DNA from 3 places in the Paenibacillus sp. J14 genome. Region 2 is predicted to be linked to each of the others. Evidence: predicted binding sites of a transcription regulator. Region 2 holds the regulator's gene; each other region holds the start of a gene.
What was found. Region 2 encodes Rex, which represses fermentation and respiration genes when NADH is low (regulators of the CRP and FNR family bind a similar motif). Its sites were predicted from a motif close to TTGTGAAATATTTCACAA; they were not measured.

Region 1 (4,281 bases), on a different contig from region 2:
AACCTCGCGGTCGCTTGTGATACGCCGTTCGCGAATCGCGGCCTGTTCCGCGCTCTGCTGGAGCGCGCAGAGGCTGCGGAGGAAGCGGCGGCCCGGGCGGTTGACCGGGCAAGCGACCTCGCGGCAGGCGCCTCGGGCGGCTTCGCACCGACCGAGGCGATTTTGGCCCGCACGCCGGAGCGGGCCCATCCGCTGCTGGCGGCCTATCGGCGCAGCGTGCTTCCAGGCTTGGAAGCGCGGTTGCGGGAAGGCCGCCTCAAGATGACGGCTTGGACCGAGACGCTGTGCACCGAATATATCGAAGGGGAGGCCCTCGCCAATGCTTCGGGCCTCCCCTTGGAGTGGTGCACGTTTAATATGAACAAGCCGGAGGACTATGAGCTGGCCCGATCTTGGTTAGAATCGGGCCGCTCAGAGGGTTAACCGCCGATCTGTGACATTCGGCGGGCGGTTGGCGTATGGCTTTGTTGCTTGCGCTCCAAAGCCAACGCCATTTCATGGTTCTTCGGCTTGGCTCCCAGCGCCTTCAGGAACAGGGAGCGGATGCCTTCATGGTTACCGGCTGCGGCATAGGGACGCACATGCAGCTCATCCGACCAATACAGGCAGGCTTTGATATGTCCATCCGCGGTCAAGCGCAGCCGGTTACAGCTGTCGCAGAAATGGTCGCTGACCGGATGGATCAGCCCAAACGTTCCGGCGGCACCCGCCACGCGGCGGCTTTCGGCAGGGCCGTTACCGCGAGGACCTTCGACGCCTTCCACTTCCCAGCCCGCTTCTCGGCATACGTCTTCTACGGCCGTCAGAGGCAGGTAAGTTTGACGCCAGGTGTCGCTGGCACTGCCGATCGGCATATATTCGATAAAACGAACATGCAGCGGTCGATCCAACGTTAATGCGATAAAATCGCGGATTTCATCCTCATTTATCCCTTTCATCAGGACCACGTTGAGTTTAATCGGCTCAAAACCGACCTCGACGGCGGCCTGAATGCCTTCCAGCACCTTCTCCACCTCGCCGCCGCGGGTAATCATCGCGAAGCGGTCCTGACGCAGTGAATCGAGACTGATGTTCACTCGGTTTAATCCCGCTTGCTTCAGCAGCTCGGCTTTTTTCGCCAGAAACATGCCGTTTGTCGTTAGTGCAATATCTTCAATGCCTGGAATGCGGGAGAGCATGGCAACAAGTTGTTCTAAATCTTTGCGCACCAGCGGTTCGCCGCCGGTTAGCCGAATTTTGCGGAGGCCCATCGGAGCAAGCGCCGAAACAGTCTCGGCAATTTCTTCGTAGCTCATGATTTCCTCGTGCGGTTGAAATACCATTCCTTCGGCGGGCATGCAATAGACGCAGCGCAAATTGCATCGATCCGTGACGGAGATGCGCAGGTAGTCATGTTTTCGCCCAAAAGGATCAAGCAACTGCTCCATGTGTACGCCTCCTTTTCTCTTTCAGGTGTTTCAAATTTAATATATATTCTTCTAGGGGTCAATGCGTTGACACACACTGTTCAAGTATATTCTGTGTCGGACAACGATACAATGGAAGTAAAGTGTAAAAAAGATCACATAAAAGCGCTTACATTTAGAGGTATAATACAGGTGAGCGATACGTGATCCCCCTTAATCATGTGTCGGTATATGCTTTCGAGATGATTTCCCGCATGGTGAAGGGAGTCATCTTTTTTTTAACTCATGGCAGGGCAAGATTAAACCAGGATGTCGTTTTGAGGGAGATGAATTTGGATGGCAATGCTGTTCAAACCTTTGGTCTATACGCGGGAGCAGGTGGAGTGGCTGGAAACTCGCGGGATGGTGTATCAATTATTAATGGACTTTCTAAGCCGTCCGCCGCGGATGTCCTTGATGGCTCAGTGGCGTCGTAAGGTCGCGCAGTACCCGAAGGCAGGGGCCAGTAAGGGAGGACGCCGGCTGATGGCCTATCTGGAGAGCATTCCTGAAGCGAAGTTTCGCAGTGTCTGCCATCAAGAAGCGAAGGAGTACGATCGTTTGTTTTCGGGGCGGGAGGCGATCATTCCGTCTTGTGAAAGCTTGTTCCGCAGTCGCCGAGAAGGTGGAGGCGCGATGGCTTGTATTGCCGAAGTCCGCCAATTATATATGGATAATGCAATTGTATTTAATATGTTAAACGGCGAGCGCGACGACCATATTGCACTAGAGCTGGAGTTTATGGCCGTGCTCGCGGAAGGTATGCTGGCGAAGGCCAACCTGCAGCAAAGCTGCCTGGCGTTAGCGGACGTGCAGATCCGCTTCCTGGAGGAGCATTTGTTAAAATGGGCGCAGCCGTTTGCCCAGGAGCTCATGCAAGCTACGGAAAGTCCGCTCTTTATCGGACTGGCTGAGATGCTGGATGAGTTTCTGGTCAAAGATTTGGCACAGCTTCGCGCTTGGCGGGAAAGTCAGCAGCCGGTGATGGAATAGATCGCCAAAGGACCTCAACCTTCGCTGGATCGGCGGGATGGGGTCCTTTTTGATGTTCTTCAGGTTTTCTGCTGCGAGGGCTAACGAGAGGACGAACGAGAGGACGAACGAGAGATCTAACGCTTGCCACACGTCTTATTGGGGCCAAAAACGGCATGTAGAAATTCTAACGCTTATGACAGTGCTTATTCACCCATGTTGTGGCCGAAAACGGTGGTTATGACCGCAATAGCGTTGCTCATCGTCGTTAGAATTTTAAATGACTCCAAATTGCTCAAATAACGTTTGTCATCAGCGTTAGAGCCGACCGTGCGATGAGATGCAGCCATTAATGGGCAAAAAAAGACGACGCAGGATAGTAATCCTTACGTCGTCTTGAGTATTGATTTAATCCAGTTCCTTGGCCGACAGATCACGGCGGCGGAACTTCATCAGAAATTCGTAGACGATTGGCACGATGACCAGCGTGAGCAGCGTCGAGCTGATCAAGCCGCCGATAACGGTGATGCCAAGGCCGCGCGAGATAATCCCTGCGCTGCGCTCCCAGCCGAAGACCAGCGGCAACAGTGCGCCGATCGTTGCTAAGGCGGTCATCAGGATCGGACGAAGCCGGGTAGCGCCCGCTTCAAGCAAGGCTTCGCGAGTGGACAAGCCTTCGCGTTCCTTGTGGATAACGCGGTCGATCAAGACAATTGCGTTGGTCACGACGATCCCGATGAGCATGAGCACGCCCATCAATGCCGAGACGTTTAAGGTCTCTCCGCCGATCAGCAGGCCTAACATGGCGCCGATTACGATAAATGGCAGGGAGAAGAGAATCGTAAATGGAGCCAAGCCTCCGCCAAAGGTAACGACGAGTACAAAATAGACGATGGCGATGGCTGCCAACATGGCCAGTCCGAGTTGGCCAAACGTATCGTTGATCTGTTCGGTCACGCCGCCGAATTTAACGGTCACGCCGTCCGGCAGATCCAGCTTGTCGATTTTCTCCTGCAAGCTGTTCGACGCCTTTTGTACGTCGGTGGAGGTGATTTTTGCGCTGACTTCAACGACCATCTTCCCGTCGATCCGCATGATGGAATCCGGGGAGGTGCCTTTTTCTACCTTCGCTACGTCCTTGATGGGGACTTGAATGCCGAGCGGCGAAGTCAACGTTGCATTTTCGATATCGGTAATGCTGTTATAGGTCTCGCTGTCGGCTTCAATATACACATTGTATTTCTTGCCTTCGATGGCGACCTCGGTCAGAACTGGACGTTCTCGAACCGGGCTTAGCTTCATCGCCAGTTGGCCTGGCGTTAAGCCGAGGGAGCTTAGCTTCTGTTGATCCGCAACCAGGGTGTACTGCTCATAGGTTTTGGACAGGCTGGTGTCGCCCTTTTCAAAGTTCTTCGTATCCTCTTGAATCAGGGAGAGGATTTGATCTGATACCGGCTTGATCTGCTCCAACTCGTCCCCAAACACATTCACGCTTAACGTGCTGCCGCCCAGACCGCCGGTCATCAGCTCGGACATATCGCTCCATTCACCCTTCGGAAGCTCGGTCCGCAGGCCTTCGATGAGCTTTTCTTTTACATCGTTAAATTGTTTGGTATCCGGATCGTAGGCGATATAGAACAAAGCCGAGTTTGAGGACCCCATCCCCAGCGGATTGTCGCCACCAACGGAGTATTGAATTCGATCGACGTTCGGCTGCTTCAGGATGTATTTCTCCACTTGCAGCATATCCTTCTCCACATCTTCCAGTCGAGCTCCTGGTTCCGGAGAGTAGGTAACCATCACATATTTATCCTCTTGTTCCGGCAGGAAGCTGACGCCGACCAGCGGGTACAGGAACAAGCTG
Region 2 (4,281 bases):
CGCCTAAACAACGAAACCGTTAGATATGATTCATTCGTAGACTCCCCGTCAACGATTCGGCAGGGTGAACACTTCCGGCAAAGCTTCGCCGGTCGTGAAACTGAAAAACCGGTAGTAATGGTGGTCCTTCTCTTTATAGAACAGCTGCCACACCAGTTGATTATTGTAAATGCCTGGCAGCAGCCGAACCACTCGGATCCCCGGCAACGATTGTTTGATAATCTCACGCATTTGGCTCTCGGACTTGCCATCAGCCAGTAGGCGTATCTCCGGATCATGTCCTTCCCGCAGCCAGACCATCATCTGACGACCGGAGGCATCTTCACCTTGTACGACCCAGATGACTTCATCCCATACCGACTTCCAAACTTTGTCGCCCCGGACGAGATCTGTCTCTTGCTTTGCCTGCTGAATGGCGGCTCTTTCGGCTTCCCACGTATCCTCATGAATGTATAGATAAAACCGGTGGAGACCCAGGAGCACGATCAACAGGATCACAAGGGACAGCAGGATCCATTTCGTTCGCTTCCTCAAGCTTCTCTTCCTTTCCCTTCCTATGCAAGCAGCCTCCTTCTGGAAACCGCGCGCCGCTCATTATCGTGCCAGCAGTCCCTCAAACGCCGCCTGCGCCTCGTAGCGGATACGTTCCTCATCCAGCGTCAAGCAAGCCCCGTGTTTGACAACCTGCTTGCCGTTCACCCAGACATGCTCCACGTCCTTGGCCCCAGCGGAGTAAACGGTATGGGAGATATAATCTGTTCTCGGCAGGAAATGGGCTTGCTCCGTGTTCAAGGCGATAATATCTGCCTTCATGCCTGCAGCCAGCTTGCCTGTATTTTGCAAGAAGACCGATTTTGCACCGTATTCCGTTCCCATCTTCAAGGCTTCCAGTGCCGGAACCGCCGTTGGATCGCCGGATACGCCTTTATGGATCAGCGCAGCCAAACGAATCTCCTCCAGCATATCCAGGTTATTGTTGCTCGCCGGACCGTCGGTCCCCAGCGATACCACTACGCCTTTCTTCAAGAGTTCAGGTACGCGGGCGACACCGCTAGCCAGCTTCAAGTTACTGCCCGGGTTATGCGAAATTGTAACCCCGTGGGCTGCCAAGATATCGATTTCCTCGTCGGTCAAATGCACCGCATGGGCAAGCAGGGTTGGGCGGGAGAACATCCCCAGCTTCAACAAATGCTCTACCGGACGGACGCCGTAATCGTTCACGTTCTGCTCTACCTCGGCGCGCGTCTCCGACATATGCGTATGCATTGGCAAATCGAGATCATGGGCAGCTTGCACAAATTTCTCGATGAAGGCCGGCGGGCAGGTGTACGGTGCATGCGGTGACATCATCGTGGTGATGCGTCCTTCTGCCTTGCCGTGCCAGTTCTGCGCAAACGCGATCGCTTCCTTGAGCTTCTGATCTTGCTCTTCCGGGGAGCACAAACCGATGGCCCCGCGCATCAGCACGGCGCGAATGCCTGATTCCTCCACGACTTTGGCCACTTCGTCCATATGATCGTACATATCCAGGAACGTCGTCGTGCCGCCCTTGAGCATTTCCAACACGGACAATGCCGTACCGGCATACACATCCGCTGCCGTAAATTTGGCTTCCATTGGCCACATTTTCTCCTGCAGCCAGGTTTGCAGCACCATGTCATCTCCGTAACCGCGCAGCAGCGACATCGCCGCATGGCCATGGGTATTGATCAGGCCCGGCAAGAATAACAACCCTTTGCCGTCCAAAGTCTCGGCGCCTTCCACGCCTTCCGGGCGCTCTTCCCCAATATAGCTGATCGTATCGCCCTCAACGAGCATATATCCGCGAACCACAGGACGTTCCGCATCTAAAACGGCAAACGTCCCGTTCTTAATTAACCATTTCCAACTCATACGTTGCTTGTTTCCTTTCCGTTTTCTAAGTAGTAAGCCAAGCTCAGCAAATCTGTGGTGAAATCAGCGGCATGAATCCGAACTTCCGGCGGAACCTTCAGAATCGTTGGCGCGAAGTTCAGAATCGCACCGATTCCGGCGGCCACCAGCTCGTCCGCCACCCGTTGGGCTTCTGTATCCGGTACGGTGATGATGCCAATGCGGATATTTTTCGCCCGAACAGTTTCCGCCAGCTCTTCGATCGGCTGAATCGTAATGTTGTTGATCTGCTTACCAATTTTCGCCGGCGAAGCGTCGAACACCGCAACAATCTTCATATTATCCTTCAAATACGCATTATAATTCGAAAGGGCCTGGCCCAGATTCCCGGCGCCTACCAGCGCGACGTTAATCTGCTGATCCAGATTTAAAATTTGTTGAATTTTCTCAATCAAATAAGCGACATCGTAACCGATCCCCTTCCGGCCAAAATCGCCGAAATAAGCCAAATCCTTACGGATTTGGGCCGGATTCAGGTCCAGCTTCTGTCCAAGCTCCTGGGAGGACACCGTTGGCACCTCACGGCGGCTGAGTTCATTTAAGAAACGCAGGTAAACCGGCAGTCTGCGGACGACAGCGTCCGAAATTTTCTCTGACTTCATGCATTGTTCCCCCTATTCTCCATTACGATCTATGAAGCGGCTTAGGCTTCGGGATTTAACCATTCCGAGATACGCGGCACCATTTGAGTTAATGGCATATGCTCCATCTTCGGTCCTGGCAATGAGTATAAGAAATATTTTCCATAATATGATTCCAGGATCCGGGTATCATAAACGATCACGATGCCGCGATCCTGCGACGAACGGACAAGTCGTCCGAACCCTTGCTTAAAGCGAATGACCGCCTGCGGGACAGACAGCTTCATGAATGGATTCTTCTTCTCCCGCTGCAGACGTTCGCTCTTCGCTTCCACCAGCGGATGGTTTGGCGGCTGGAACGGCAAGCGTACAATTGCTAAACTGGTCAGCGCCTCGCCAGGGATATCCACCCCTTCCCAGAAGCTGCTTGTCCCGAGCAGCACCGATGCGCTGTTCCCTTGGAAGCGCCGGGTCAGCTTGGTGCGGCTGCCGCTGTCCATCCCTTGCCCGATCACCGTGATGCCTTCCGCTGCAAGCCGTCCTTTTAGCGGGTCATACACCTGCCTGAGCATCTTGTACGATGTAAACAGCACTAGCATGCGCCCCTGTGTCGCCACCGCGGCATCCGCCAGCGATTGAACCAGCGTGTTAATGAAATGATCATCCCCCACGCTGCCTTTCACACTTGGAAAATCGCGCGGAATCACCAGCAGCGCCTGATCACGGTAATTAAACGGCGATGGCAGCATCGCGGTGATCAACCGATCCTCTTCCGCTGCCTCCGTCAAACCAAGCTGCTCAATCATATATTGGAACGATTTATCAACAGATAAAGTCGCAGACGTCATGACGACGCTCTTCTTCCGATCGAAGAAAAATTGCTTCAACTGAGCGCTGACATCAATCGGCACCGCATACATTTGCAGCGACCGGCTGCGGAAGTTCCCGTTCGCTTCCATCCAATAAACGGTGTCCTCGCTCTCCAGCTTCATGAAGAAACGAAGCGCTTCCCGTTCTCCGGCTAAATCTTTAAACAACCCGCTAATATCGGTGATCAAGCTCTCCGCTGCATAATCGTCCTGCTCTTCTCGGATTTCGGACAGAAGGCGCTCCCCTTTCCGAAGCACGTCGCCGAGACCTACATAAATTTGATTCTCTAGCGCGGTCAACGTCTCCCAATCCTTGGGCTTGCGATTCGGCAGCAACCGGTACACGAACTGTCCAGGATCACCAGGGGCGGCGTCACTGCGGTCAGGCATTAAGCTGAACAGCAACTCGCTGAGCTTGTCCCAGCTCTCCTTCACATCCACCAGCGTAGGGAAGATTCCGTCGATGACCGAACACCAATCCGAGGATTTCTCTGCGGCTGACGCTTCGAGCGTGCTGCGGAGGTTGGCCAATTGCCCCGTCTTGCTGTCTTTATACAGCCGGGTCAGCGTATGCACAACCGTAAAATACTTCATATGAATCCCCAAATGCTTGCCGGCCACATCCTCTAAATGATGCGCTTCATCGATTACTAATCGCTCGTAGCCCGGCAGCAGCTGATGCCCCGCCTGGATGTCTGTAAACAGCTTGGAGTGGTTCGTAATCACCACGTCCGCGACACCGGCTTCGTGTTTTGCGCGATGATAGAAGCATTTGCGGAACCAAGGACAGGAGCGGCCCAAGCAGGATTCCGACTCACTGGCCACTGTCTCCCAAAAATCACCGCCGCGATTGCCGAGATTCAGCTCTTCGTCATCGCCGCTTTCTGTTTGGGTCAGCC
Region 3 (4,281 bases), on a different contig from region 2:
TCACGGTAGTACTGCATCAGCGCGCCGCACACTTCAATCAATTCCTCATCGGTTTTCACCTTGCACAGCGAGTCCGCCAAGCGCGGCTTGATCCCGCCGTTGCCGCCAATGAAGACCTCCCAACCGCCGTCATTGCCAACGATCCCGATATCTTTGGTGCACGACTCGGCGCAGTTACGCGGGCAGCCGTTAACCGCCATCTTAAATTTCGCCGGGAAGTCCAGCCGCTCGAATTTGCGCTCCAGCAGCGCGCCCATACCCATTGAATCCTGGGTGCCAAAACGGCAGAACTGCGAACCAACGCAGGTCTTTACTGTGCGCAACGATTTGGCATAAGCATAACCTGACGGCATATCCAGCTCTGCCCACACCTTCGGCAGGTCCTCTTTCTTCACGCCGATCAAATCCAGCCGTTGTCCGCCCGTGACCTTGACCACCTTGACATTGTATTTCAACGAAACATCGGCGATTTTCTTCAGATCTTCCGGCGTTGTGACGCCGCCGTACATCCGCGGCACCACGGTATACGTGCCGTCCTTTTGAATGTTGGCATTCATCCGTTCGTTGACGAAACGCGAAGCTTTTTCATCTTCATGGGTATCCGGGTAGATCATGCCTAGATAGTAGTTAATCGCCGGCCGACACTTCGAACAGCCTTCCGGCTGCGTCCATCCGAGCACATTCATCACTTCTTTGGTTGTCTGCAGCCCTTTCGCTTTAATCTCGGCAACGATCTCGTCCCGGCTAAGCGTAGTGCAGCTGCAAATCCCCTGTTTCGCCGATTGGGTAAAGCCATCGCCAAGCACATATTGCAGGATCTGCTCGACGACCGGTTTACAGCCGCCGCAAGATCGAGTCGCTCCGGTGCTCGCTTTAATTTCGTCGACCGTCGTCATCCCTTGATTTACGATGCAGTCCACAATCGTGCCTTTCGTCACCCCGTTACAGCCGCAGACGATTTCCTCATCGCTCATCGTTTCGACCGATGCCTTCTTCTTGGTGCCGCCGCAGCAGCCCCCGCCCATCAGCGATTCGTACAACTCATCGGTCATCTCCGCGCCTTGCTTAATCAGCTTCTGCAGCTCAGCCGAATCTGTGATATCCCCGAACAGCACTGCCCCAACCAGCTTGCCGTCCTTCAGCAAAATTTTCTTATAGGTGCGTTTCCACTCGTCCTTGCTGACGATCACCGTATGCTCCGGTCCATCGATAAATTCACCGGTGGAGAATACATCCACGCCGGAAATTTTGAGCTTGGTCGATACGACCGAACCCTCATAAGGCGCGGTATCCACGCCGCTGATATGCTTCGCCAACACCATCCCCTGCTCGAACAAAGGCGCAACCAGACCGTAAAAAACCCCGCGGTGCTCCGTACATTCCCCCACAGAATACACACCTTCAAGCGAGGTTTGCAGATAGTCGTTCACGACGATCCCACGGTTCACTTCGATGCCGCTGGCTTTAGCAACCGCAACATTAGGTCGAATTCCCACAGCCATAACGACGAATTCCGCCTCCAGCTCCGTCCCGTCGGCAAAGCGCAGGCCGCGAACCCGATGGTCGCCAAACAGCTCCGTCGTTTGTGCGCCCATCTTAAATTGGATCCCTTGCCGCTCCAACTCTGCTTTCAACATGCTCGCTGCCTGATGGTCTAACTGGCGTTCCATCAGATCTTCCATCAAATGTACAACCGTCACGTCCATCCCCAGTTGCACAAGGCCTTTGGCCGCTTCCAATCCCAACAGTCCACCGCCAATGACAGCCGCCTTCTTGTAGGTCTTCGCCGCCTCCAACATTTGCTTGCAGTCCGCGATGTCACGGAAGCCAACGACCCCTTCCTTATCGCTGCCTGGAATCGGCAAGATCAGCGAATTGGAGCCCGTTGCGATCAGCACTTTATCGTACGGGACGCGCAACCCATTATCGGCGACGACCTCTTTGGCTTCGGCATCAATCCGTTCCACTGCAGTTCCGAGATGCAGGGTGATCCCGTTCTCTTTGTACCAGTTCAAATCGTTCAGCACGATATCGTCCAGCGTTTTGCTGCCTTCCAGCACATATGACAGCATAATTCGATTGTAGTTCGGATGCGGCTCGCTTCCGAATACCGTAATGTCAAATTTCGTAGTCAACTTCAGAATTTGCTCTACCGTGCTGATTCCGGCCATTCCGTTACCGATAACAACTAGTTTCTCTCGTTCCATTCCCATATCTTTAAAATGCCTCCTCCAATAAACACCTGGGTCTCATGCAACTTGGCGATAGTTAAAATTTGAAGTGCTCCCATGCTCCCAGTATACTTTTCAAATAAGGAGGACTTTGTGATTCCATTCACATTAATTGTGAAAATTTTAACATACTTTTGTCATAACTTTTTCAATGTTCTGTAAAAAAATCCGCTCTCCCGGATGATCACCAGGATTACGGATCTCTAAGTTACATCGTACTTCTATTGCGTCGTCAAGGTAATCTCCACGTAGTCTTGCGGCTTTAATCTCATATCCAGGCCATTATCCAGCAGCTTCTTCCCATTCACTTTCAGGATCCATTGCTCGTCCTGCTTAGGGGTATAGCCGCCGACGGAGATAATTGATTTATGGTTAGGGTTAAACTGTACCAATCCACTGTGCTTCAGGAGATCTCGAACGGTGGTGTTATCACTGTATTTATGGACAAAATATTGCTTCTGACTGCCCCCGTCGATAATCAACAGCAAGGACGCCAGCGGCGAGATCGCTTCATAGCTGTCCACCGTCTTGACGTAAACCAGCAGCTTGTCACCCATTTGCAGCTCCTGATCCCAGTTGGTAGAGGCCAGCTCCTTATCATTTAGCCGGGTCCCCCATTCCAACGCCGAATCCAGCGACACCTCCCCCACCGATTGAATGGCGGACTGGTCCTCTGTAAATTTGACAATCCCGCTGCTTGCCAAGGCATGACGTACCGTTAACCCGTCGATATAATCAAAATGCAGGTTACGCGTCACATCAGGGATAAAGGTGCCTCCATCAATCATTAATGTGATATCGTGGGGGTGTTCTACTTCTGTTGTCTGCGTCTCCGCTGGTGTCGGTTGATCCATAATCTGGCCGCGGGCGCACGCCGACGCGATTATGATTATAGTCAGTCCTGCCATACATCCAACGAACCATCGCCATCTGTTAAACATAGCCGCCCTGCCTTTCTCCTCATCATTTTCCCAACTTCGGCCAGATCGTATTCCTTCTTCTTAAGCATACCGGACAAAGTGCAGGTTCTCAAATTTCAGGCTCCCTGATGGATATTGGCAAAAATAAAAAGGCCCCGTCATCGGAGGCCTGTTGTATGTTCAGATGTCTTACTTAAGTACGTCGTGATCAACGTAGCGTTCGCCGTTCATTTCGCTGATCAACTCAATCGCGACCTTCGCGCCGTCGCCCGCGGTAATGATCGTATGCACGCTTACCCCGGCAACCGTTCCTGCTGCCCAAATGCGCGGAATGCTCGTACGGCCTTGGCCATCCGTAGCAATCACCGTTTTGATTCGAGGTTCGCGGCCTTCCTTCAGCTCCAAACCGATAGCGCTTGCAAGGTCGGTTAACGCGCCGGTGGCCAATATGATATGGGACGCTTCATAACTGCGGCCGGATTCGGTCTTCACCGTAACCGTTGAACCACCGTTCGTATCGATGTCAGTCACTTTCTCTTCAATGAACTTCGCGCCGAATTTCTCCGCTTGCTCCCGGCCGACCTTCAGCAAATCGGGTCCGGAAATGTCCTTCGCACCGTAATGATTCTCGATCCATGCCCGTTTGGTCATACTGGAGTTGCTGTCCAGAACGAGCGTTTCTTTACCTGCCTTCGCCAAGAAAAGTGCTGCACTAGCTCCTGCAGGTCCTGCTCCAATAACAATTACATCAGCCACACGTACACCTACTTTCTATGATATTCCATGCCGCCCGCTCGCCGGTAACGGCATGTTCGTTGTTTATTTAATCCACTCTTCCGCCCAGGACTGCACTTGTTCCATAACGGGACGAAGCGCCCGGCCTTTCTCCGTTAGTTCATATTCAATCCGGACCGGCGTCTCAGGATAGACATGGCGAACCAGGATTCCTTCACATTCCAGATCCTTCATCCGCTCGGATAACATTTTATCGCTCATGGAAGGAATCTGATTCGAAATATCCTTAAATCGCTTGGGACCGTCCATCAGCGTTTTGATGATCAGACCGTTCCAACGTTTGCCTAAAAACGAAAATGCCGATTCAAATCGCGGACACATTGCCTGGGAATGCT

Region 1: the regulator Rex is predicted to act here: its motif matches at 1,550-1,567, upstream of M891_RS0114215 (TorD/DmsD family molecular chaperone).
Region 3: the regulator Rex is predicted to act here: its motif matches at 2,344-2,361, upstream of nirB (nitrite reductase large subunit NirB).

What each region holds. Positions count from the first base shown of each region.
Region 1 covers NZ_JADQ01000036.1:15,105-19,385, reverse strand. The annotation lists gene mobA (molybdenum cofactor guanylyltransferase) at 1-423, shown strand, start outside; gene moaA (GTP 3',8-cyclase MoaA) at 420-1,427, opposite strand; gene M891_RS0114215 (TorD/DmsD family molecular chaperone) at 1,743-2,438, shown strand; gene M891_RS0114210 (efflux RND transporter permease subunit) at 2,826-4,281, opposite strand, start outside.
Region 2 covers NZ_JADQ01000031.1:25,264-29,544, forward strand. The annotation lists gene M891_RS0113085 (cell wall elongation regulator TseB-like domain-containing protein) at 49-534, opposite strand; gene M891_RS0113090 (amidohydrolase) at 595-1,893, opposite strand; gene M891_RS0113095 (redox-sensing transcriptional repressor Rex) at 1,890-2,534, opposite strand; gene dinG (ATP-dependent DNA helicase DinG) at 2,576-4,281, opposite strand, start outside.
Region 3 covers NZ_JADQ01000013.1:36,605-40,885, forward strand. The annotation lists gene nirB (nitrite reductase large subunit NirB) at 1-2,213, opposite strand, end outside; gene M891_RS0106705 (hypothetical protein) at 2,453-3,172, opposite strand; gene M891_RS0106710 (FAD-dependent oxidoreductase) at 3,341-3,907, opposite strand; gene M891_RS0106715 (winged helix-turn-helix transcriptional regulator) at 3,971-4,281, opposite strand, start outside.